One region of the Bacillus sp. 7894-2 genome, then DNA from elsewhere that is predicted to be linked to it. Evidence: riboswitches for the same ligand, from Rfam matches in the RefSeq annotation. Region 1 holds a riboswitch; the other holds the start of a gene.

The links. Region 1 has a riboswitch for S-adenosylmethionine ahead of CHI10_RS06885 (methionine ABC transporter ATP-binding protein). Riboswitches for the same ligand answer to the same signal wherever they lie in the genome.
Region 2: another riboswitch for S-adenosylmethionine. It lies ahead of CHI10_RS01260 (O-methyltransferase); the one in region 1 lies ahead of CHI10_RS06885 (methionine ABC transporter ATP-binding protein).

Annotation. Positions count from the first base shown of each region.
Region 1 is NZ_NPDG01000040.1:862-12,816, forward strand. Features, by position in the region: gene CHI10_RS06875 (MFS transporter) at 60-1,331, shown strand; SAM riboswitch class I at 1,550-1,651, shown strand; gene CHI10_RS06880 (O-acetylhomoserine aminocarboxypropyltransferase/cysteine synthase family protein) at 1,737-3,053, shown strand; SAM riboswitch class I at 3,194-3,297, shown strand; gene CHI10_RS06885 (methionine ABC transporter ATP-binding protein) at 3,450-4,475, shown strand; gene CHI10_RS06890 (methionine ABC transporter permease) at 4,468-5,136, shown strand; gene CHI10_RS06895 (MetQ/NlpA family ABC transporter substrate-binding protein) at 5,149-5,994, shown strand; gene CHI10_RS06900 (carboxymuconolactone decarboxylase family protein) at 6,118-6,489, shown strand; gene CHI10_RS22250 (YuzK family famiily protein) at 6,783-6,935, shown strand; gene sufC (Fe-S cluster assembly ATPase SufC) at 7,269-8,054, shown strand; gene sufD (Fe-S cluster assembly protein SufD) at 8,072-9,382, shown strand; gene CHI10_RS06915 (cysteine desulfurase) at 9,382-10,611, shown strand; gene sufU (Fe-S cluster assembly sulfur transfer protein SufU) at 10,601-11,050, shown strand; gene sufB (Fe-S cluster assembly protein SufB) at 11,157-11,955, shown strand, end outside.
Region 2 is NZ_NPDG01000005.1:2,954-15,292, reverse strand. Features, by position in the region: gene guaC (GMP reductase) at 1-265, shown strand, start outside; gene CHI10_RS22165 (hypothetical protein) at 423-599, opposite strand; gene CHI10_RS01285 (GNAT family N-acetyltransferase) at 740-1,189, opposite strand; gene CHI10_RS01280 (aminotransferase-like domain-containing protein) at 1,404-2,594, opposite strand; gene CHI10_RS01275 (GNAT family N-acetyltransferase) at 2,650-3,222, opposite strand; gene pdxR (MocR-like pyridoxine biosynthesis transcription factor PdxR) at 3,315-4,691, shown strand; gene CHI10_RS01265 (PH domain-containing protein) at 4,725-5,108, opposite strand; gene CHI10_RS01260 (O-methyltransferase) at 5,141-5,719, opposite strand; SAM riboswitch class I at 5,826-5,932, opposite strand; gene CHI10_RS01255 (hypothetical protein) at 6,006-10,466, opposite strand; gene CHI10_RS01250 (DUF6063 family protein) at 10,444-11,190, opposite strand; gene CHI10_RS01245 (hypothetical protein) at 11,190-12,339, opposite strand, start outside.

The DNA of each region.
Region 1 (11,955 bases):
AAAGAGTATGATACTTAGGGAATCGAAATAAAAATCATACAGTGCAGGAAGGGATCCGCATGGCATATTACAGGGAGTGGGCTGGTCAGTTTAAAGGCTATAACCGCAACATAAAATTGGCTTTTATGGCGAATATTCTTACACAAATTGGTTTTGGGATATTCATGGTCATCTATAATTTCTACATAAGAGAGCTCGGCTACTCAGAAAGTGTTAATGGACAAATCATATCCATGACTGCTCTCGCGACAGCACTGATTCTTGTGCCGGCAGGGATCGCCAGCGACCGAATTGGCAGAAAAAAAGCGATGATGTTTGGTGCAGTTGCAACAGGTGCAGTTATGCTTTTCAGAAGTTTAGTTGACATGCAGGAACTCCTGATTATTTTTGCATTTTTGACCGGGCTGACAACAGCCTTTCTTCAGGTATCCGGCATACCATGGCTGGCTGAAAATTCAAAGGCCGACCAAAGGGTTCATTTATTCAGTATTCATTTTGCTATAATGACGGGCGCAAATGTGATCGGGAACTTAAGCGGTGGCATCTTAACGGATGTATTTTCTTTGTTTACGGATCAGCTCACCAGCATTCGCATTACCCTTCTGATTGGAAGTGTGTTTTTCATAGCCGGCTTATTTCCAATTTTGCGTTTCGCAGAGGTTTCGAAAGATCAACACGATGCAAAGAGCATAAAAGGCTGGTCATTCAAGAATCTCTCAGCTAAAAATGATGGTGTGAAAATTATCGCGATGTTTGCTTTTGCTCAGCTTCTGATTGGAATTGGCGCAGGACTTGTTATTCCGTATCTGAATCTGTACTTCGCTGACCGCTTTGAAGCCTCCAATTCAGCTATTGGCATGATTATTTCATTAGGGCAGGCTGCCACGGCCTTTGCCATGATTATCGGACCGGTTGTGGTAAGAAAAGTGGGAGAGGTTAAAGCCGTTGTGATCCTGCAGCTCATGTCACTTCCTTTCCTGCTTTTAACCGCTTATACTGAAAACCTTTGGCTGGCTGCCATCGGCTTTTTGTTCCGGCAGGCGTTGATGAATGCGGGAAATCCTATACAAATGTCATTGATGATGTCAAAGGTAAATGATTCGATGAAAGGACTGGCAAACTCAGTCAATCAGATGGTGTTCAATCTGGGCTGGGCTGTAATGGGCCCGGTTTCAACAGGAATCGTCATGAGATATGGAGATTATTGGGGATATGCACTCGTATTCACCATTACAGCTTCTTTATACTTGATTGGCTCTCTCTACTTTTTCTTTGTATTCAGAGGCTATAAAAAGACAAAAACTGCAGCCGCCTCTGTGAAAATAGTATGATCTGACATATTTCTCGGGAAATGAAAAGGCAATGCCAATTAAACAGGCATTGCCTTTCGGATTTTGTCGAATGAAAAAATGAAATTTTGACGGAAACTACTTACAGAAAAAAGTTGCTGCTCGAGTCTTTTTTCTGTTTAGGGAAAATTTCATTGCACAATACTTGACCGCTTTTTTAATAGTATGATAATATCATTTTAATATTAATTAACTGAATATTCTTATCAAGAGAGGCGGAGGGACTGGCCCAGCGAAGCCCGGCAACCGGTAAAGTACACGGTGCTAAATCCAGCAGAGCAGAATGCTCTGGAAGATAAGAAGAGTCGATACAGCCCTCTTCTTATGAAGAGGGTTTTTCAGCTTTTCGAAATGAAATACAATCTTTTTTATAGAGGAGAGATAGCGATGACGGACAAACAGAAAAATTACCGTTTTGAAACAATTGGAGTACATGGGGGGCTGAAGCCTGACCCTGTAACTGGCGCGAGAGCGGTTCCGATTTATCAGAATAATGCTTATCAGTTCAAGAATACAGATCACGCTGCAAATCTCTTTGCCCTGAAAGAGCCGGGATATATCTATAGCAGGATACATAATCCCACTGTCAGTGTATTTGAGGAAAGAGTGGCCCTGCTTGAAGGAGGAGTGGGTGCGCTGGCTCTTGCCAGCGGCCAGTCTGCTATTACACTTGCCATTTTAAATATCGCCGAAGCTGGTGATGAAATTGTTGCCGCATCCAATTTATATGGGGGTACTTATAATTTATTTGCAGTTACACTTCCCAAGTATGGAATAAAGGTGAAACTGGTCGATCCAAAGGATCCGGAAAACTTCCGGAGTGCCATTACAGATAAAACAAAGGCTGTCTTCGCCGAAACGATTGGAAACCCGAGCCTGAAAATCCTGGATATTGAAAAGGTTGCCGCAATTGCACACGAAAACGGTGTGCCGCTGATTGTGGATAACACTTTTGCTACACCGTATCTTTGCAGGCCTATAGAACACGGAGCTGACATTGTCATACACTCTGCGACAAAATGGCTGCTTGGTAATGGAACCACAATGGGGGGAGTTATAGTAGACGGCGGAAAATTCGACTGGAATTCTCCTAAGTTTCCAGGCTTTACAGAGCCTGATCCGAGCTACCATGATATTGTCTATAGCGAAGCAATTGGCGAAGCTGCTTATATTATCAAAGCACGGGTACAGCTGTTAAGAGACTTAGGGCCTGCAATGAGTGCGCAAAGTGCATTCCAGTTCACACTGGGTCTTGAAACTCTGCATGTGAGAATGAAGGAGCACGTTGCCAATACCAAAAAGGTAGTGGAATATCTGGATGCCCATCCGGCTGTTAATTGGGTGCTCTATCCAGGTCATGAAGGCCATCCGGACAAAGAATTGGCAGATAAATATTTGCCAAAAGGAGCCGGGGCAGTGGCTGTATTTGGAATTGCTGGCGGAAGAGAGGCTGGAGCCAAGCTGATCAATAGCCTGCAGCTATGGGCACATGTGGCAAATGTCGGGGACGCAAAGAGCCTGATTATTCACCCTGCAAGCACGACTCATCAGCAGCTGGATGAGGAAGGTTTAAAGGCTGCGGGAGTATCGGAGGATCTAATTCGGATTTCGACCGGCATCGAAAATGCAGAAGATTTAATTGAAGACCTGGAACAGGCGATAGAAGCAGCTGCAGGTCTCACATCACTTGCTGCAAAAGTGTGAAGGAAAATTTACCATTCGCTTTTTTCCGAAAGTTTGAAATTTCATCGTTGACACCTTTTTAATGGCTATGATACGATAGCAAACGTAATTATAAAACTGCTTAATTCATTTAAAGTATTAATTGAATATAGAATGTAACGCTCTTATCAAGAGAGGTGGAGGGAAGTGCCCTATGAAGCCCGGCAACCGTCAATTAGTTGAAATGGTGCCAATTCACTCAAAGCATAGCTTTGATAGATGAGAGAAAGGACTAAATCTCTTTATGCCTTTCTGCTCATTTGCAGAAAGGCATTTTTGCTTTTGCGCATGAAAGCCTATGAGGAGTAAAAGATAAGGGAATAAAAGCAGTCTATTAATTATTATCTGTATCTTTCGATAAAAGAGGTGACTATCACGTTGATTACTATAAAAGATGTACAGAAGATATTTTCTTCAAAAAAAGGGCAGGTAAAAGCAGTTGATGATGTAAACCTGGAGGTAAAAGAAGGAGAAATATTCGGTGTTATCGGATATAGCGGTGCAGGTAAAAGTACCTTAATCCGCATGCTGAATGGGCTGGAGCTTCCTACCCATGGCAGTGTTACTGTGGCAGGCAATGAGGTTTCAAAGATAAAGGGAAGCAAGCTGAGAAAAGCTCGTCAGGAAATAAGCATGATTTTCCAGCATTTCAACCTGTTATGGTCAAGAACAGTTAGAGAAAATATAGCATTTCCGCTTGAAATCGCAGGTGTTTCCCGGCAGGAAAGGCTCAAAAGAGTTGACGAGCTCATTAAACTCGTCGGTCTGGAAGGAAGGGAAGATGCCTACCCTTCTCAGCTGAGCGGCGGTCAAAAGCAAAGGGTCGGAATTGCCAGAGCCCTTGCCAACAATCCAAAAGTGCTCCTTTGTGATGAAGCGACATCTGCCCTTGATCCGCAGACAACAGATTCCATTTTGGAGCTGCTTGTAGACATCAATGAACGGCTGGGCTTAACCATTGTTCTTATTACACATGAAATGCACGTGATCCGTAAAATCTGCCATCGGGTTGCTGTTATGGAAGGCGGCCGAATAGTTGAAATCGGACCTGTGTTGGACGTCTTTAAAAATCCAAAAGCTCTGATTACAAAACGGTTTGTACAGCAGGTGACAGAGCCTGAAGAAACGAAGGAAACAATTGATCATCTGGTCGATTTGTATCCAAAAGGGAAAGTAGTCCAATTAGGATTTGTCGGCGAATCAGCTGAACAGCCATTGATTACAAACCTGATCCGTCACTTCCAGGTAACAGTTAATATCCTTCAGGGAAAGATCTCCCAGACGCAGAATGGTTCCTACGGTACCTTATTCATCCATGTTGATGGAGAAGCAGAGGAAGTTGCAAAAGCGATCGAATATATCCATTCTCAGCAGGTGGGCGTGGAGGTGATTTCCAATGCTTAATGAATGGTTTCCAAATGTGAAATGGGACTCCATGTGGGAAGCTACTGTGGAAACTCTCTATATGACAACTATTTCTGTTATTGCAACCTTTATTTTAGGAGCCATTTTGGGGCTGCTGCTCTTTTTGACCTCAAAGGGGAATATCTGGGAAAATGCAGCGATCAATAAAATTATCTCAGCGTTCGTCAATATATTCCGTTCGATTCCATTTATCATTCTGATTGTGTTATTAATCCCATTTACTAAGTTTCTGCTTGGAACAATGATTGGGGAGGATGCAGCACTGCCTGCATTAATTATTGGTGCTGCCCCGTTTTATGCCCGAATGGTGGAAATCGGCTTGAGGGAAATTGACAAAGGGGTAATTGAAGCTGCCAAGTCAATGGGTGCAAAAACAAGCACGATCATCTGGAAGGTTCTGCTTCCGGAATCAATGCCCGCCCTTGTTTCGGGAATTACCGTGACAGCTATCGCGCTGGTTGGCTACACGGCAATGGCTGGTGTAATCGGTGCCGGGGGGCTTGGAAATCTGGCTTATCTGGAAGGATTCCAGCGGAGCCGAAGTGATGTGACGCTTATGGCGACCGTTATTATTTTAGTCATCGTGTTTATTATCCAGTTTATTGGAGATATCATTACAACAAAATTAGACAAACGATAAGGAGAGATTGACATGAAAAAATGGTTACCACTTGCTCTTGCGCTGGCAGTTGCACTTGTGCTTGCAGCTTGCGGCACTTCAGAAGAGGGCGGCAATGCCGGTGAAGGCGGAGATAGTAAAGAAAGCAAAAAGATTACAGTGGGGGCTTCCAATGTCCCTCACGCTGAAATTCTTGACGAAGCAAAGCCATTACTTGAAGAAAAAGGCTTTGAACTTGATGTTGTACCATTCCAGGATTATGTATTGCCAAACCAGGCTCTAGAATCTAAAGAGCTTGATGCTAACTACTTCCAGCACATTCCTTATCTTGAGTCACAAAAGGCTGAGCATGGATATGAATTTACGAATGCAGGCGGAATTCATATTGAACCAATCGGTGTGTATTCCAAAAAGTATAAGAACCTTGAGGAGTTACCTAAGGGTGCAACAATCATCATGAGCAACTCAGTCGCAGACCATGGCCGCATCCTTTCCATGCTTGAAGCTGAGGGACTTATCACTTTAAATGAAGATGTAGAAAAAACCGAAGCAACAATGGAGGATATCAAAGAAAATCCGAAAAAATTAAAGTTTGATACTGAATATGAAGCATCACTTCTTCCTCAAATCTACAATAATGGAGAAGGAGATGCAGTCCTGATTAACTCCAACTATGCAATCGATGCAGGATTAAATCCTCTTAAAGATTCAATTGCAATCGAAGATAAAGATTCACCATATGTAAATGTAATTGCAGTACGCACAGGTGATGAAGAAAAAGAAGGAATTAAAGCTCTTGTTGAAGTGCTTCGTTCAAAGGAAATCCAGGATTTCATTCTTGAGAAATATGAAGGTGCCGTTGTGCCGGTATCTGAGTAAAGCAGAAATGCAGGCGTTCACAGCGCCTGTTTTTTTTGTGGATCAGCAGCCCCGCTTCCCGTATAGATTGAAAAGCAATCAAACATACTAACCTAGATACTATTTGAAATGGAGTGGAGATCGATGGAACATTATCATGAACCTTCAAACTCAATAGAAGAAGCCCTGCATGATTATAAAGTCGGATTAGGTGTTTTTACTGAAAAAATGCCGGATTTGGCAAAGCATTATAATGCTTTTACAGAAGCCTGCTTTAAAGAAGGAGTTTTATCCCAAAAAGAGAAGCAGCTGATCGCGCTCGGAATCAGTTTATATTCTCAGGATGAATACTGTATTATTTACCACACGAAAGGCTGCATTGATCAAGGGGCGTCTGAAGAAGAGATTCTTGAGGCAGTAGGAGTAACAGCAGCTTTTGGTGGCGGAGCGGCCATGAGCCAGGCGGTTACGCTCGTCCAGGAGGCCATGACCGAATTGAATCAGCAAAATCACTGAAAATTTTCTCCTGCTTGATAGCAGGAGTTTTCTCTTGGAATGGTAATTTTTCAGAAAATTTATACAAACAACCATTAATCCAGAGCATTCGGCCAGTATTCTAAGGATAGGAAGTATGAAAGCGTTTCACCGGATCTCATTCCTTATTTTGCTAATAAAATCAGGTTTTTTCCGCTTTGTGCAGGGTATAGTGTGAGTGTTAAGATTTTAGATGTAAAACAAATGCTGAAAAGCATAAAAACCGAAAGGATTGATTCATTATCAGTCAGTTACAGCTGAACTACACGAGTGAAATGGAAAAAGCTATGCAAGCTGCCCATGGAGTTGGATATGAAGTGTACAGCCGGAAACATGATATTCGAATGGAAGTTGAAAAAAGACGTGAAGAAGATTATCTTCAAAGCCAGCGCTTAGTTGCAGATCTTGAAAGAAAAATTCATTCCTAAGTTTTAGGTATATATAATAATGAAGTAAATAGTAACCAGTGCCAATGATGCACTGGTTTTCTTTTTGCAATACATGAAAATGCAGTACCGGGAAAAAATAGACAGGACATGCTGGTTTCCGGTAATTTCACTCTTTGATGACAAAGAATATATATGATAAAATCTATATCTACAGGCTTTCTAAACATTTTCGTTTGAAAAGTTTGTTAATGGTCTCAAAGAGTTGCTATGATATTTGATTTGTTATAAGATTGTAATGAGAATAAAATGAGAATAGAGATTTGCGGATGAAACCGATTTACAAATCTTCTTTTATTGACGGAGGTATATATTATGGCAGGATCAGTACTTACAATTAAAGACCTTCATGTTGCTATTGAGGGAAAAGAAATACTAAAAGGTGTAAACCTTGAGATTAAAGGCGGAGAAATTCACGCCATCATGGGGCCAAACGGTACAGGTAAATCTACTTTATCTTCTGCTATCATGGGCCATCCAAAATATGAAGTAACACAGGGAAGCATCACTTTAGATGGTAAAGATGTTCTTGAAATGGAAGTTGACGAGCGCGCACGTGCCGGCCTGTTCCTTGCAATGCAATATCCAAGTGAAATCAGCGGCGTAACAAATGCCGATTTTTTACGTTCTGCAATTAACAGCCGCCTTGAAGAAGGAAATGAAATTTCTCTTATGAAATTCATCCGCAAAATGGACAGCAAGATGGAATTCCTAGAAATGGACCTTGACATGGCTCAGCGTTATCTTAATGAAGGTTTCTCAGGCGGAGAAAAGAAGCGCAATGAAATTCTTCAATTAATGATGCTTGAACCTAAAATGGCTATCCTGGATGAAATCGATTCCGGTTTGGATATCGATGCATTGAAAGTTGTTTCAAAAGGAATCAACGAAATGCGCGGAGAAGAGTTCGGATGCTTAATTATCACCCACTACCAGCGCCTTCTTAACTACATCACACCTGACCATGTTCACGTGATGATGCAGGGCCGCGTTGTAAAATCAGGCGGACCGGAGCTTGCACAGCGCTTAGAAGCTGAAGGATATGACTGGATTAAGAAAGAATTGGGCATTGAAGACGAAACAGTTGGGCAAGAAGCGTAAGCGTTAGGGGGATCACTATGACAACGGAAATAAAACTACCATTTGATAAGGAATATGTTAGTTCCTTTTCAAAAGATATGGGCGAGCCGGCATGGCTGACAGAACTCCGTCTAAATGCGCTTGCAGACGCGGAAAGCCTGCCAATGCCAAAGCCTGATAAAACTAAAATTGATAAATGGAACTTCACACAGTTCGAAAAGCATATTGTCGGAAGCGAAGACTTTGCGTCTCTAAACGACCTTCCTGAGGATGTAAGAAATCTGATTGATACAGAAGCTGGAGATCAGAATTTATATATTCAGCGCAATAATAGACCAACGCATTTGACTGTATCTAAAGAACTGCAGGAAAAAGGTGTTATTTTCACAGACATCTTTACAGCGGCAAGAGAACACAGTGAGCTCCTTCAGAAATATTTTATGAAGGATGGCGTCAAAACGGACGAACACCGTTTAACATCTTTGCATGCGGCTCTTTTAAACGGCGGAGCGTTCTTGTACGTTCCGAAAAATGTGGAAATTTCAGCGCCGATTCAGGCTGTATATATCCATGATGATAAAGAGGCAAACCTGTTCAACCATGTATTGGTTGTTGTTGATGATAACAGCTCAGTTACTTACGTGGAAAACTATCTTTCTGTAGTTGAGGAAGCGAACGGCATCTTCAATATTGTTACAGAGGTCATTGCAGGTGCCAATGCACGAGTGCAGTATGGTGCGGTTGACACACTTGCTAAAGGAACTACAGCTTATGTGAACCGCCGCGGGGTTGCAGGCCGTGATGCCCGCATTGAATGGGCTCTTGGATTAATGAACGACGGCAATACAGTTTCAGACAATACAACTAACCTTGTTGGAGACGGTTCTTTCGGCGATACTAAGACAGTTGTTGTAGGACGCGGAGAACAGACTCAAAACTTTACAACGAAAGTAGTTCATTTCGGAAAGAATTCCGAAGGCTACATTTTAAAGCATGGGGTTATGAAAGACTCAGCTTCATCCATTTTTAATGGAATCGGCAAAATCGAGCATGGGGCTTCCAAGTCAAATGCCGAGCAGGAGTCACGCGTACTGATGCTAAGCGAAAAAGCGCGCGGGGATGCCAACCCGATTTTATTAATCGATGAAGATGATGTAACAGCAGGACACGCAGCTTCAGTTGGCCGTGTGGATCCATTGCAGCTATATTATCTAATGAGCCGCGGTGTTTCCCAAAAAGAAGCTGAACGCCTTGTTATTCACGGCTTCCTGGCGCCTGTTGTTAATGCTCTTCCAATCGAAGGCGTTAAAAAGCAGCTGACTGCCGTTATTGAAAGGAAAGTAAAATAATGAATGCCCGTGAGATTCGGCAAATGTTTCCCATCCTGGATCAGGAAGTCAATGGAAATCCTCTTGTTTATCTGGACAGTGCCGCTACTTCCCAAAAGCCTGTTCCGGTAATTGAGGCGATTGATAAATACTACCGGGAATATAATTCGAATGTTCATAGAGGCGTCCATACGCTGGGCACAAGAGCAACCGATGGCTATGAAGGCGCCAGGGAAAAGGTGCGTAAATTCATTAATGCAAAGTCTACTGAGGAAGTTATTTTTACAAGAGGAACAACAACTTCCATCAATACAGTTGCAGCAAGCTACGGACGCGCTAACCTGTCAGAAGGCGATGAAATTGTGATCTCCTATATGGAGCACCACAGCAATATCATTCCTTGGCAGCAGGTTGCGAAACAGACGGGTGCCACATTAAAGTACCTTCCCCTGCAGGAAGACGGAACTATCTCTCTTGAGGATGTCAGGACAACTGTGACAGCCGATACAAAAATCGTATCGATCATGCAGGTATCGAATGTACTTGGTGTTATGAATCCGATTAAGGAAATTGCAAAAATCGCCCATAAAAATGGCGCAATCATGGTAGTGGATGGTGCTCAAAGCGCTCCACATATGAAAATTGATGTTCAGGATCTGGATTGTGATTTTCTTGCTTTTTCCGGCCATAAGATGTGCGGCCCCACCGGCATTGGTGTTCTGTATGGAAAGAAAAAGCTCCTTGAAAAAATGGAGCCGGTTGAATTTGGCGGTGAAATGATCGACTTTGTCGGCCTCTATGAATCGACATGGAAGGAGCTTCCGTGGAAATTCGAAGGAGGTACGCCAATTATTGCAGGTGCCATTGGACTTGGTGCTGCAATTGACTTCCTTGAGCAGATTGGCCTGGCCGAAATCGAGGCATATGAGCACAAGCTGGCCGCTTATGCTATGGAAAAAATGTCTGCTATAGACGGAATGACCATATATGGGCCAAAAGAAGCCTCGAAACGCGCAGGTCTCGTTACGTTTAATATAGATGATGTTCATCCACATGATGTGGCTACTGTATTGGATGCAGAAGGAATTGCAGTCCGCGCCGGGCATCATTGTGCACAGCCGCTGATGAAGTGGCTTAAGGTATCGGCAACTGCACGTGCAAGCTTCTATCTGTACAATACGGAAGAAGATATTGATAAGCTTGTTTCAGGGCTTGTCAAAACAAAGGAGTATTTCAGCGATGTCTTCTAAAAATTTAGATACCCTTTACCGCCAGGTTATAATGGATCATTATAAAAACCCTCGTAACAAAGGGGTACTTGAAGATGACAGCCTGACGATCAATATGAATAACCCTACTTGCGGGGACCGTATTCAATTGACGCTGAAGCTTGAGGACGGCAAAGTGGCTGATGCGAAATTTGAAGGCGAAGGATGTTCCATCTCCATGTCCTCAGCTTCCATGATGACCCAAGCCATCAAGGGTAAAAATATTGAAGAAGCCTTAAAGCTTTCCAAGGTTTTCTCAGACATGATGCTGGGAAAAGAATATGATGAAGATGAACTGGATCTTGGCGATATCGAAGCTCTTCAGGGAGTTTCCCAATTTCCTGCCCGAATCAAATGCGCCACTTTGGCATGGAAAGCAATGGAAAAAGGCGTTGGCACGGAGAAAGAAGAACAGGAATAAATCAATCAAACGTTTGATTAAAAACTTTTTCGTCTGCCTTGTGTGCTAAAAAATTATGAATTGATTGGGTGTGAACCCTTTCCTATATGAATGGAGGAATACGACGATGGCAAAAAAAATGCCTGAGATCGGCGATTATAAGTATGGTTTTGCCGATAAAGACGTTTCCATTTTCCGATCAAAACGCGGTTTGACAAAAGAAATTGTAGAAGAGATTTCAAAATTGAAGGAAGAGCCACAGTGGATGCTTGACTTCCGTTTGAAATCACTGGACCATTTCTATAAGATGCCTATGCCGCAATGGGGCGGAGATTTAGCGTCATTAAACTTTGATGAAATTACCTATTATGTAAAGCCTTCTGAAAAGACTGAGCGTTCCTGGGATGAGGTACCTGAAGAAATCAAACAGACGTTTGATAAATTAGGTATTCCGGAAGCAGAACAGAAGTATCTTGCAGGTGTTTCTGCACAGTATGAATCAGAGGTTGTTTACCATAATATGCAGGAAGACCTTGAAGCAAAAGGAATCGTATTCAAGGATACAGATTCCGCTCTTCGCGAAAATGAAGATCTTTTCCGTGAGCACTGGGCAAAGGTTATCCCTCCGACAGACAACAAGTTTTCTGCATTAAACTCAGCCGTTTGGTCTGGCGGATCGTTCATCTATGTCCCTAAAGGGGTTAAGGTTGATACGCCATTGCAGGCATATTTCCGCATTAACTCTGAGAATATGGGGCAATTTGAGCGTACATTAATCATTGTAGATGAAGGCGCACATGTACACTATGTAGAGGGCTGTACTGCACCTGTTTACACAACCAACTCACTTCATAGTGCGGTTGTTGAAATCATCATCAAAAAAGACGCATATTGCCGTTATACTACCATTCAGAACTGGGCAAACA
Region 2 (12,339 bases), on a different contig from region 1:
AACCATTGAGAATGAGAAAGACGGAAAGCTCTATAAAGAATACTTTGGCTCAGCCTCTGAATTTCAAAAAGGCGAAAAGAAAAATGTTGAAGGCAAGAGAATTTTAGTAGAGCACAAAGGATCATTAGCAGATACGCTGAAAGAAATGGAGCAGGATCTCCAGTCCTCTATTTCTTACGCAGGCGGCAACAAGCTGGATGCCATTCGTCATGTTGATTATGTAATTGTAAAGAATTCAATTTTTAATGGCGACAGGGTATTTTAAAATCCCATATACCTACCCTTCTAATAAAACCACAGAAGATGCCTGCACTTTTCCATCTGGCAGGCATCTTCTGTGGTTTCAGTATTTCCTTTTTAAATTGGACAAACACTTACGAAGACACTCAATTTCAAAAAAATATGTTATGTACTCTTTGAGATTAAGATCCTATAGACTGTTCTACTGCATTTTCCCAGCTCGGAAAATAATACAATGCATTTTTCATTAGCTCTGGATTTGATTTCTTTACTTGCTTCTTTCGGGGCGGCTGCCCTTCTTTTTCCAACAGTTCAGAGATCCCGGTCAATACTTCTTCAACACTCATGCTTGTTTCCACATCATTCCTCCTTTTTGAATTCAACTATATAATTTCCATTTAACGAAAAATTATTCAGCATTCCTCCATTATTATTATTCAGTATTAAACTTGTATTCTAGCTGGTCCAAAAATCGCGCCAGCGAAATAAACCTATCAAATTAAAAGATTAATTTCATCCCTTCATGACTCGCCAGAAATCCCAGCCTATTATAAAAACGATGTGCATCATCACGCTGCTTGTCTGTTGTCAATTGGACAAGGCCACACTCTTCAGACTTCGCTATTGCAATCGCTTCTTTTAACAAGGCTTCTCCTACCCTTTTACCACGGTGGCGCTGATCAACACGCACACCTTCAATCTGTGCACGTTTCATCCCTTGTCGTGCTAAACCAGGAATGATCGTTAACTGAAGGCAGCCAATCACCGCTTGACCGTCTACAGCTAAAATGATCTGATTTCCCGACTGTACTTCTAGTGCCTTAAATGCTTTATAATAACAATCCGGCAGAGGTTCTTCATACCTCTCACGCTTTGCTCCTAATTCATCATCGGCAAGCAAGCGGACAATAGCTTGTAAATCTTCTTCAATTGCTTTTCGAAAATGCATTGAAAAATCACTCCTTCAAATTATAAGGGGATTGTGCTAGTAGATGTCAAAGCAAAGGACGGTACTGAGGTTAAAGTTAGACTATAATTTAGAATTTACCGATCATTGACTGGCATTTTTAACAAAGCCTAATTTCTGGCCTACAATATCAAGATAATTAGGCTTTGTTTGCTTTATTCCTCTTCATTTCTAAGTTCCAAGGAGAAATTTTCATTTAAAGATAGGCCTCTGCGACTCTCCCCAGCCTGCGAATCCCCTCTGTTATTTCCTTCTCAGCAGCATAACTGAAGGAAAGGCGAAGAAATTCCGTTCCAGCTGCCTGATCCATGAAAAAGTACTTGCCAGGAATAAAAGATACCCCCTCTGCAAGGGCATGTGTCAGCAGTTCCGATGTATCGGCACCGGGAATTTTCATCCACACGAAGTACCCGCCTTCAGGGACATACCAGGAAGCTGATTCAGGAAGATACTGTTCCAGTGCGGAGGTCAGAACATCACATTTGGACCGGTATGTATCTCTCAAGGTTTCTAGTTTATTATTAAAATCCGTGTTTGCAAAATAAACAGCCATGGCAGATTGAGCAAACGGATGGTTCAAATCTTTTTTAAACCAGGCGCATGCATGGATCATGTCACTTGCTCCCGCTATCCATCCTATACGCATACCCGGGGCCACAATCTTGGATAGCGAACCGACATGCAGAACTCGGGAGTTTTGATCCATTGCTTTTAGAGTGGGGAGACCTTTATTAAATGATAATTCCCCATAAGCATCATCCTCTACTAATAGAAAATTATATTTGTTTGCAAGCTCCAATACATGCTGCCGGCGCTCTCCTGACATCGTCGTCCCTGTAGGATTTTGAAACGTTGGGATCGTATAGAGAAAACGCGGCTGAGCGAGCCCTTTTTGCTTTCTTTCCTCTAGAATCTCTTTCAATGCCTCTGTTTGAAGTCCGTCCTTGTCTACAGGAATACTAATTATATGTTTTGTGTAATTTTGGAAAATCTCTAATGCCTCCATATAGGTGGGGGACTCTATTGCAATAATTGTCTCCTCATCAAGGAGAATGCGGGCAATCAAATCGATTGCCTGACAGGCACCCGAAGTTATCAAAAGCTCATTTTCCGCTATAGATATCCCCCGCTCTTTCAATCTCTTTAAAACCTGTTCCTTTAGTTTTAAAATCTTGGGACTTCCTATATAATGGAGCGGCAAATCCTGTTCTTCTTCTAATAGACTGTTAACAGCTGCTTTTACCTCTTCAACCGGCACGAGATCAGGTGCCGGGTAGCCGCAATGCAGGCGTATACAATCATCCGGAATCTCCGGAATCCACTCCCCTGGGGGAGTATTCTGAAGCGCCTTTTTGATTTTATCAGTAAATAAATAATCATTATTCACTTCGATCTACACCCTTCCAGCAGTTTTATTATTCAGTATAAATGTTCTACAAAACCTAGAAAAGCAAGTTTTCTTCGAAATGTCTTTTTACTTTTCCCCAATCTTCCTTTATAACACTATAAAGGACAGTATGGCGAATTGTCCCTTCTTTTCGTATCATATGATTTCGAAGTACGCCTTCTTTTACCGCACCGGTCCTTTCAATCGCTTTTTGTGAACGGAAGTTTTCATGTCCGGTTTTAATTTGTACGCGATTAACGGACAGTTCTTCAAAACAGTATGTTAATAATAAATATTTACAGTTTGAATTAATATTCGTGCGCCAATAAAGAGGGTTTATCCATGTTGAGCCGATTTCGAGCCGTTTATGCGGGATTGAGATATCGAGAAACCAAGTAGCACCGACGATATTCCCTGTTTTTTTATGAACAATGACAAAAGCAAAATCGGTGCCCTGCTCACGTTTTTGTATCGCATCTTTTACATATTGAATGACCCGGCTTTTATCAGTTAAATCAACAGACATATGCTCCCATATGCGTTTATCCTGGGCTGCTTCATAAATTCCTTCAATATGCTCAAGTTCCATGGGAATTATCTGCACAACATTGTTTACTAAAATTTGCATGCTATCACTCTCCTTGAATCAATTAAAACCAAATTCTGGTATGATAAAAATAACCAAAATTGAATTTTAATATAATACCAGGGAATGATTCGATGGAATTTCAAATTTTGCTTTCGGAAAATGGGATAAAGTATAAAGAAATTTATGAACAAATTCGGCTGTCGATTTTAAATAAAAAATTGTCAGCTCATTCAAGACTTCCTGCAAAGCGGCGGCTGGCTGAACAATTGAACGTGAGCATCCTAACTGTTCAGATGGCTTATGAACAGTTGCTGAGTGAAGGGTACTGTTATTCAGCAGAACGCAGAGGCTATTTTGTTTCTGAAATTCAGGATGAATGGCACTATAGTCAGATTAATACAATGGAATTGGAGAAAAGAGTTCAGAATGAGTTTCTTATTAATTTTAAAAATGGGCAGGTCGATGCCTCCGCCTTCCCCTATAAACATTGGAGCCGGTTATACAGAAAAGAGCTTAATGAATCTAATGCCGGCAATGCACCGTGGCAGGGCGAATATTCTTTGCGTGCCCAAATTGCACTATACTTACAGCAAGCTAGAGGGCTGGCCTGCCAGCCGGAGCAAGTGTATATCTTCAGCGGATTTCAACAGCAGCTGCTAAATGTATGTTTGTTTTTTAAACGGAGCGCCACCGGAATAGAAGATCCAGGTTTTATTCGGGCTAAATCTATTTTTGAGCAATTACAGCTGCCATGTTATCCGATTTCTGTGGATGAGGAAGGATGCTGTGTGCCTGATGCTGATGAGCCTGTAAAATTATTATATACCACACCTGCTCATCAATACCCTACCGGTACAATTATGTCTATTGCCAGAAGGATTGAGCTGTTAAATTGGGCAATCAAACAGGACGCTTATATTATCGAGGATGACTATGATTCTGAATTCCGCTACAAAGGGGCACCAATCCCAGCATTGTCCCATCTGGATTCAACCGGGCGGGTACTGTACTTCGGCACCTTTTCAAAAACATTGCTGCCAACACTTCGGATCTGCTATATGGTTATGCCAGCAGCCCTGAAGCAGGACTTTGAAAAATTTAATGCTTATCAAAAGTCTACTGTTTCAAGAATCGATCAGAGAGCTGCTGCAAAATTTATGGAAGAAGGACTTTATACATCTCATATAGCAAAAATGAGAACGTTATATCGAGCCAAGCGGAGCTGTTTAATAGAAAGCCTGTCAAAACATTTAGGAGAACACTTTGACATAATTGGAGATACAGCGGGCTTGCATATCATCGTGACATTACCGGAAGGATTGGATGAATCCAAAGCAATTGAACTGGCAAAGTCTGCGGGAGTTGAAATCGATGCTGTTTCGCCTATGTATCAGCTTCACAAGCCTAACCATCATGTGATGCTCGGATATGGCGCACCCTCGATGGACGAGATTGAGAGAGGAGTCCAATTAATGGCTAATGCTTGGAAAAGTTATCTAAGCAAATAAGCAGGCCATATATTCAATCATTTAAAAGAGCGCTTATCTTACAGGATAACGCTCTTTTGCTGAAGCGGTAAACATGCGCATCTTTTCCTTAACAGCCACCAAAAATTCAAACATATTCATCCCCTGGATTTGCTGGAATTTGTACAAGTCTTGCTTATAGTACATATGAATATGCTTCCCGGTGATCCCCCTTTTTTCTTCAATGGAAGCTATATGGCTATACGCAAATTCTTCAACTAATTCCTTTTTTGTTTCTGATACCGGGATTCCATAGAATAGCAGTCTTTTGTTCGTTGCTGCAAATAAGCCTGCCTGCGGTGCTAAACAGTAATGTGCAACTAATGAACAGCTTAAACATTCGATAAGATTTTCATCCTCATGCATGACATGTTCAAACTGGTTTTTCAAAAGATTCATTGAAACGATCCCCCCGGTTCTAACGAAATCTATCAAACCGCAGTCTTCACTGCCAGTATCAGCCCAGTAGACCAATCCAATTCTGTAATGTCCAGGTCAGGTCTGTCCTGCAGTGTTTTCAGGAGTTTAGTGGCTTTGATTCTATATCCTTCAGGCAATTTCTGCTGCGGAAACACATCATGAATCACATAAAAACCGCCGATATTTAAATGATCCAGGGTTTTGTCAAGAAGCTCGAATTTCCCCGGCCACGTATCTGCAAAAATAAAATCGAACCCCTCCGACAGGTTTTGTATAAATGCTGCTCCGTCCTCACAGCAAAATGTGATTCTGCTGTCATTCGCGAGGTACTTTCTCGCGATCGATTGCACTGTCGGATCTATGTCCACGGTCGTAAGCTTACTGCCTTCATCCATCCCATCCATGATCCATGAAGCAGACGCTCCCGTACCTGTTCCCAGCTCCAAAAAGCTTCCTCCAGATTTAGAGGCTGCCAGCCCCTTCAGTAAAAATCCTGTTTTTATATCACATGACTGCCCGAAGCCGAGCACATCTGATTCCTGTAATATCCTCGAATATGCTTCCGGTACCTGTATAACGCCGTTTTCCATTTTGCCATTCCTCCTCTTTCTTCGTTCTAATCTAAACCAAGCTCAAATTATAAAAGAGCATCAAAAAAAGGCCTCTTTATAAGAGGCCTTTACTTATCAAAACGACCTCTTATCTCCCAGAGCGTCAACTCTGTTGGAATTAGCACCTTCCTGACATAATCAGGGGTTGCTGAGGCTTCGCAGGGCCAGTCCCTCCACCTCTCTGGATAAGAATTTGTATAAAATATATATTTTCAACCAAGTATTGCATAGTTTTTGTTAAATGGCAATATTTCATTCTTTTAATCTAATGAACAGCTTCCTCTCCCTGATAAATTCGAAACGCAGGTACAATCGTATCCGACACAATCTCTTTCCCTTTTTCCCGGATGAAATCCAATTTATAGTACGCATCAAACCTCTGGCTGATCTCTGTTTTCACCAATTCAGGCGGAGTGACGACGATGAATTGGAACTTCAGCTTATCGGCTACAGCGAAAATCGGGTCAAGCACATGGGCAGAAGCCGCTTGTCCAAACGGATTATCACAGACTAACGGAACCCAGCTTTGATCGGTTTCACTCTTAACAGAAAGAAGCATCATCATCATGACCATGCGGGCAGATAGCTTTTGACCGCCGCTGCCATCGGATTTTGTTTTTGAACCCTGGTTGATCGTCTGCCAGGTTGAATAATGCTCACGCTGCGGTTTTCCGTACATGAAGGCATTATCAGTACGCATGTTATAAACCAACAGTTCTGGGTAACGATTTCTGAGAGAGACAAATAAAATCTGCTCATCACTGATAAGCTGTTTAATTTCCTGATCAAGCTCCAGATTATTGTCATCAATCATCTCGAATCGCTTTGTAATTTTGTTAATGGCTGAAACAAAATGCTGTTTCAGTAAAGGTTCAACATCTTCCGCTTTTTTAGGCAGGATGTCTTCTTTGAGCTGGACAAGCGGGAAGGAACCCCATTCATTCTTCAGCTTCATTTTCGAAATCATCGAGCGAATCGCTTCTGAAATGCTCATCACCTTCATGCTCGCTCGGCTGGCCCAGAAGTTTTGCGCTTTTTCCGCCCGTTCTTTATCGCGTTCCAGCTGCTCTAAGCCGCTCTGTGAAAAGCGCTTCATGTTCTGAACGACACTTTGAATATGAGCATAATGCCTTGTATCCATATGATCAAGCGTAGTTAAGACTTCATTCTTAAAACGGATTTCCCAATCCTTGCCTTCAATAGCAAGCTTTAAATTTCTTAGTGACTGTTCAATCTTCGCATGCTTTTCTTGCCCTTTATCCTGAATAGCCTGATGTTTTTCACTCCAGGATAGGATGCTTTGCTTTCCTTGACTCTTTATTTTTGCTATATCCTCATCCGAAAAAGCTGCCGCTTCCTCTTTAAGAATGACGGATAAATGTAATTGATTGTTTTCAAACTCAGTTATGTTTTGTTCTGTCTCTTTTTTGTGCTCTTCCGTTTTCTTTATTTCTGCATTTGTCTGTTTGGTCTGGTCAGTAATTTCAACCGTCTTCACTTCCAGATCAAGGTCTTCCCATTCTTCAGGCTGCTTCTCATGCTTGGCCACTTTTTTAGAGGATTTTTTACGCTGATCCATTCCATGCTTTAAGGATGTTTCGGCAATGGTTACGGCCTTTTCCTGCTCACGCTCTTCTTTTTCTGCTGCTTTTGTTTCCTTTGCAGCTGTTTGAAGCATATTTTCCAAAATACTTATTGGTTCATCCGGTACAGAAGCATCTTTCCACTCTTCATTAAGAGCATGAAGTTTTTTCTCCAGCTTCTTTTGCTGCTTCTGTTCGGATTCTCGTGTCGCCTGAATCGCGAGCAGTTCACTGGCTTGTTCTTCTTTTGATTTTTGAAGCTGTTTAAGCTCCTCAATGCTGCCATTGATTTCTTCTAAAATATAGGGTGATAATCGCGGAACCTCCTCAGAAGCTTCTGTTTTCTCAGCGGCTGGAAAAGCAGCACCATCAATAAAGAAGCTGATCTTCTTAATATTCTGCTCGGCTGACAGCTTCCATTCCAGATAGGTCTGGCTCCACTTTTCCTGAAGATCAGCGATGGTCTGAAGCTCATTACCCAGCTCATTCTGAAGCTTTTCGAAAGCTTCTTTTTGTTTCTCTTTTTCCTGCTTTACCCGTTTATTTTCCTGATGCATTGACTTTTCACGGTTAAATTCCGCTAAGGTTTCGGCATCTTTAGATAATTTTTCAATCTTTTTCTTCGTCTTTTCCAGCTGTTCTCTAAGTCCCAGCTGCAGTTCTTTTTCTTTTTCCTCCTGCATTATGATAGCCTGCAATTCCGTTTTCCTCGAAAGCAGCACTTCCTTTTCCTGAAGCAGTACTTTTTCGATATCACCGGCAAGTTCATGGGAAAGGAATCGGTCGATTTCTTTTATAATACGGCGCAGTGCTGTTTCTGTTTTTTCTAACTCTGCAAGTGTATCTTTCTTTTCTTCTATCTGTTTCGCAATCTGAATTTTCCAGTTTGTGAACTGATTTTTATCCGTCAGCAGCTCCTTCTCCGTCCCAGTGATCATCACGAAGGCATTCTGCTGATTTTCGCCCGCCATTTCCTCCCGCATAAAAATCGGGACCGGACTTTTAAACACCCTTCCTCCAAGAACCTGCTTATTGATTTTTTCCCATTGCGGCCTGCTGACTACTAAGCCATACGGCAGAAGAGGATGAGAAAGCATGTGGCTCGCCATTTCATCCGGCTTTAGGGATTGAAGAAATTGGGATCCGTAAAATACATCGATCCCCGTCTTTTCATCAATCCATTCCTTCAGTTCCTTCACATCATTATTGGCAATCCAGAAATGCTCATCATTCAAGGCATAATCCAGCTGCGTTTCCCAGAGCGCTTTCTTTAACTCTTCCCCTTGCTCGCGATTTTGAACGAGTAGCTCTTCCACTTCAATGGCATATTTTGATAAAAGAGCATTTGTGAATGGAGCTGTGACACCTTGAAGAACACCTTGGAGCTGATCGAACAGCTTTGTTTCTTTTTGCTTCTGCTCTTCACTTTTCATTTTTAGCTCTTCACACTTTTCTTCTGAAAACTGAATGGATTGTGCGAGTGTACCATGGGAAGAAGCAAGCTGATTCTGCTTTTCATTTGATCTATTTTCTTTTGCCTGCAGATCTTCGAGTGCTGCTTCTTTGGTTTCTATCTGTTTATTTAGGTTTTCTACAAACCCAGTTAAATCATAGGTAATACGGTCACCGAATTCCTTGATAAGCTGTTCTTCTTTTGATTCAAATTCATGAATCTGGGTATAGAGAAAATCAATTTCCGTACGAAGCTGGGCAATCTCCTGGGTCTTTTGTTTATCCTGCTTAGACAGGTCTTTTGCTTTTTTCTTTAAAAACTTCTGATATCCGGAATATTGATGAACGGCTTCCCTAATGGAAGCAGCGGATTTCTCCCATTGCTGTGCCGCTTCTTTTTTGATTTCATCCATTCTTTGATTCACTTGCTCAAGGCCGCTGTTCTGCTCGAGCTTAGCAATCTGCTGGGAAAGCGCACCAATGCTTTGTTCACCTTCATGCCATTCTTTCAATAACAGCTGAAAAGAAAGCTCTTCTTTTCGCTCCTGCTTTTCCTTCACTGCTTCCTGCAGAACTATATGTTTCTTCTGCTCTTCCGCTAATTTCTTCTCCCAATCCAGCACTTCCCGGTGAGCTTTTGCATACTCAAGATTATCTTTCTGAAAACGCAGCTCCACTTGCCTGCCTGTTAATTTTTCGATTTCCTTTTCCAGCTCAATGAGTGTTTCTTCTTCCGTTTTCTTCAAATGCTCCAAAGCGCCAAGCAGCTGTCTTCCTGCCTTTATGCCGTCCTCCACAATTTCCTTATGCCCGACACCCTTAGCCAGGCTCTCTTCAAAAGGAAGAATATCTTCCAGGAACTCTTTATGTGCCTGCTCTCTTTTCAGCAAAACAGGGAGGTCCTTCGCGATGCTTGCCTGACTCTTAAAAATCTCCACCAGGTCGTTCTTCTGATGCTCCGTCCGGTGAAGAACCTGACTGACTGTAGGAATGATCCGCTTTTGGAACAGGGAATGATCATCTTCAGCGCCTTCAAAGAATTTTCCGACGCCGCCTTCATCCTTATTAATGTCCTTCATAATATCCCAATCTTTTCGGTTAATCCCATATGTATCAAGAATGCGGTAGTGTTTCTTGGTATCCCGGTAAACATCGTACCCATTCCATTTTAAATAATCCTTCAGGCCTTCTGTTTCAGCCATTTCTCCATCTTCATAGAGAGGAATATGGTCAAGTGATGCTTCTTCTTTTCGTTCAAACTCCCTTGTATAAAAAGTAATATTCGGGACAATTTTCGCTTCCTGTTCAAGAGGTTTGCTTTCTCCGCTCTCTTCATTCATTGAGATCCGCTGTTCTGCTGAAAACATTCCGCCCGTCACCAAATGCCTGCGGTCAGCCCCGTCTAACTCCCACTGTATGAGAACATGAAAGGTATAAGGAATAAACTGCTCTTTATTATTAAAAAAGAATTGCTGATAAAAGCGATTATTCTGCTTTCCCCATGCGGTACCCGGCTTAAGGATCTGAAATATGGTCTGCAGGAAAACACCTTTCCCTCCTCCATTCATCATGGAAATGAGGCCATTTGTAGAGGTTTCCTCATTATGAAAATTAAACGTGGTGTCCCTATACTGCTTTTGCATGCCATCATATTTCAGGCCGGCAATTCTAATTCGATGTATTTTCGGCATGCTGATCCTCCTCTGTTTTCATTAATTCCTTGAACATTTCATAACGGTCGTAGTCATGATACAGATATTCAATCCGTTCAAATAACTCCTGCTTTGGAATCGCCTTCGGTATATCCTCCCGATCCAGGATGACGATGAGTCCTTCTGTTTCCAAAAGACGCATAGCACTTGCAATCAAACCGATCCGCGTTCTGCGATTGGCTTTCCTGGCTCCGTAATCATCTGTGTCGACCTCCATGTATTTCCATGTCGTCACAACGTCTCTCATATCAATTTTTTCTTCTTCTCCGAAATCCGGCTTTGCTTTAAGCAGACTATCCCAATTCATGATGACATCATTCACTTGCCGTTCCAATGTATAAAAGCTGATCCCTTCGCGCTTCGTGCGGACCTTAGCCGCCTGATTGCGGTCGATGCCCGACAGGAATGCCATAATGACCACGCTCATCAGGTGAAAATGCTTTTTGGTTTCAACCTGTTTATGCCTGTCCTTCATATGTGTAAAATTCGTCGCAAAAACAGAGCCGGTCGGCTGTACAACGAGCTGAATCCTTTTCGGCGATTCAATGATAAAGGTCCCGGATTCGTCTGCCAGTAAAAGTACCGTCTGTCTTACATCAGGATCGAAATACGCCTGAAAGTGCTCGCTGTTTTCATCGATGACCTTGTCTTTTAATAGCGTGAAATAAACTGCTGATGCAGTCTTAATACTTTCTGCACTCATCATTTCTCCTCCTGAACAGAAATTTTAAACGGAGTAATTTTCATTTGATACCAGTGGAAAGGTTCCGCCCGATGATCAAACTCGGTATAAAGTTTCAATCCTTCAAACACCTGGAATTGCGGATACTCCTGCATGAGCTTATAAAGAAGAATTTCCCTCTCATCGCTCAGTGTCTCCTCCTTCCGGTGCAGCACCTGAACCTTCAGCGGCTTTTTATCAAACATCATCCATAAGTCAATCGTTTCTGATTCTTCAAACCATAAATCCTGTACCTCAAGCGGCAATGTCGTTAAATCAGCCAGAGAAAACTCTCCGTATGTCTGCAAATATTGAAACACATAGCTCCAGGCCTTGATGACAGAATCCCAGTTCGTTACCCGCTGATGGGTAATGCTTTCGTCTTCCGGTTCTTCCTCCATCGTCTCTGTGAGCTGCTTTTCATCAAATTCCTGTTCTCCCCAGATCCAATCCAAGGGCAAAATAAATTCATTCTTTGGCGAAAACAAAGGGCCCAGTATCTTCTCAACCTGATCGAAGGAAGATACCCCCTCCTTCATGAACCAGTTTTCATAAATATGCTCCCGAAACGAAACAAGGCTCGTTTCCCAAAACAGCGAAGGGTTTTCCGCTTTTAATTTCATTTCATAGGATATATTCTGAATCACAAGCTTGGCAAAACGATCATGCAATTGTCTTGTATGGCCGATCTTTTCCTGCAGGAGGATCAACTCTCTTTGAATGTGATCATCTTCCTCGTTTCTTCGTTTTGTCTTCTCAATCATACTGCTGATGGTACGGAAGTGATTTTTCTCTTCTTCAAATTGCTTCTCAATTTCCGCACGGTTATCAGCTCTTTGCATTTCTTCTTCCATCAATAAGATTTTGGGATTATTGATCATTTCTTTTTGAAAGGAGAATTCTCTTGCCATTAAGCGGTTGACCCGTGAAATGAGGTGATCGAGGTTTCGGGTAGCTTTGCGGAAATTACCGTTTTTAATCAGCTGCATACTGTAGAGCTGTTCAATGGTGATCGAGAATTCCTCCGCCATTTCCCTGCTCATGAAAATCATTTCCTGTGAGATATCTGTGAGCTTGTAAACAATCGATCCGCCCATCTCCAGGTTTGTATATAATTCATCCATTGTCACA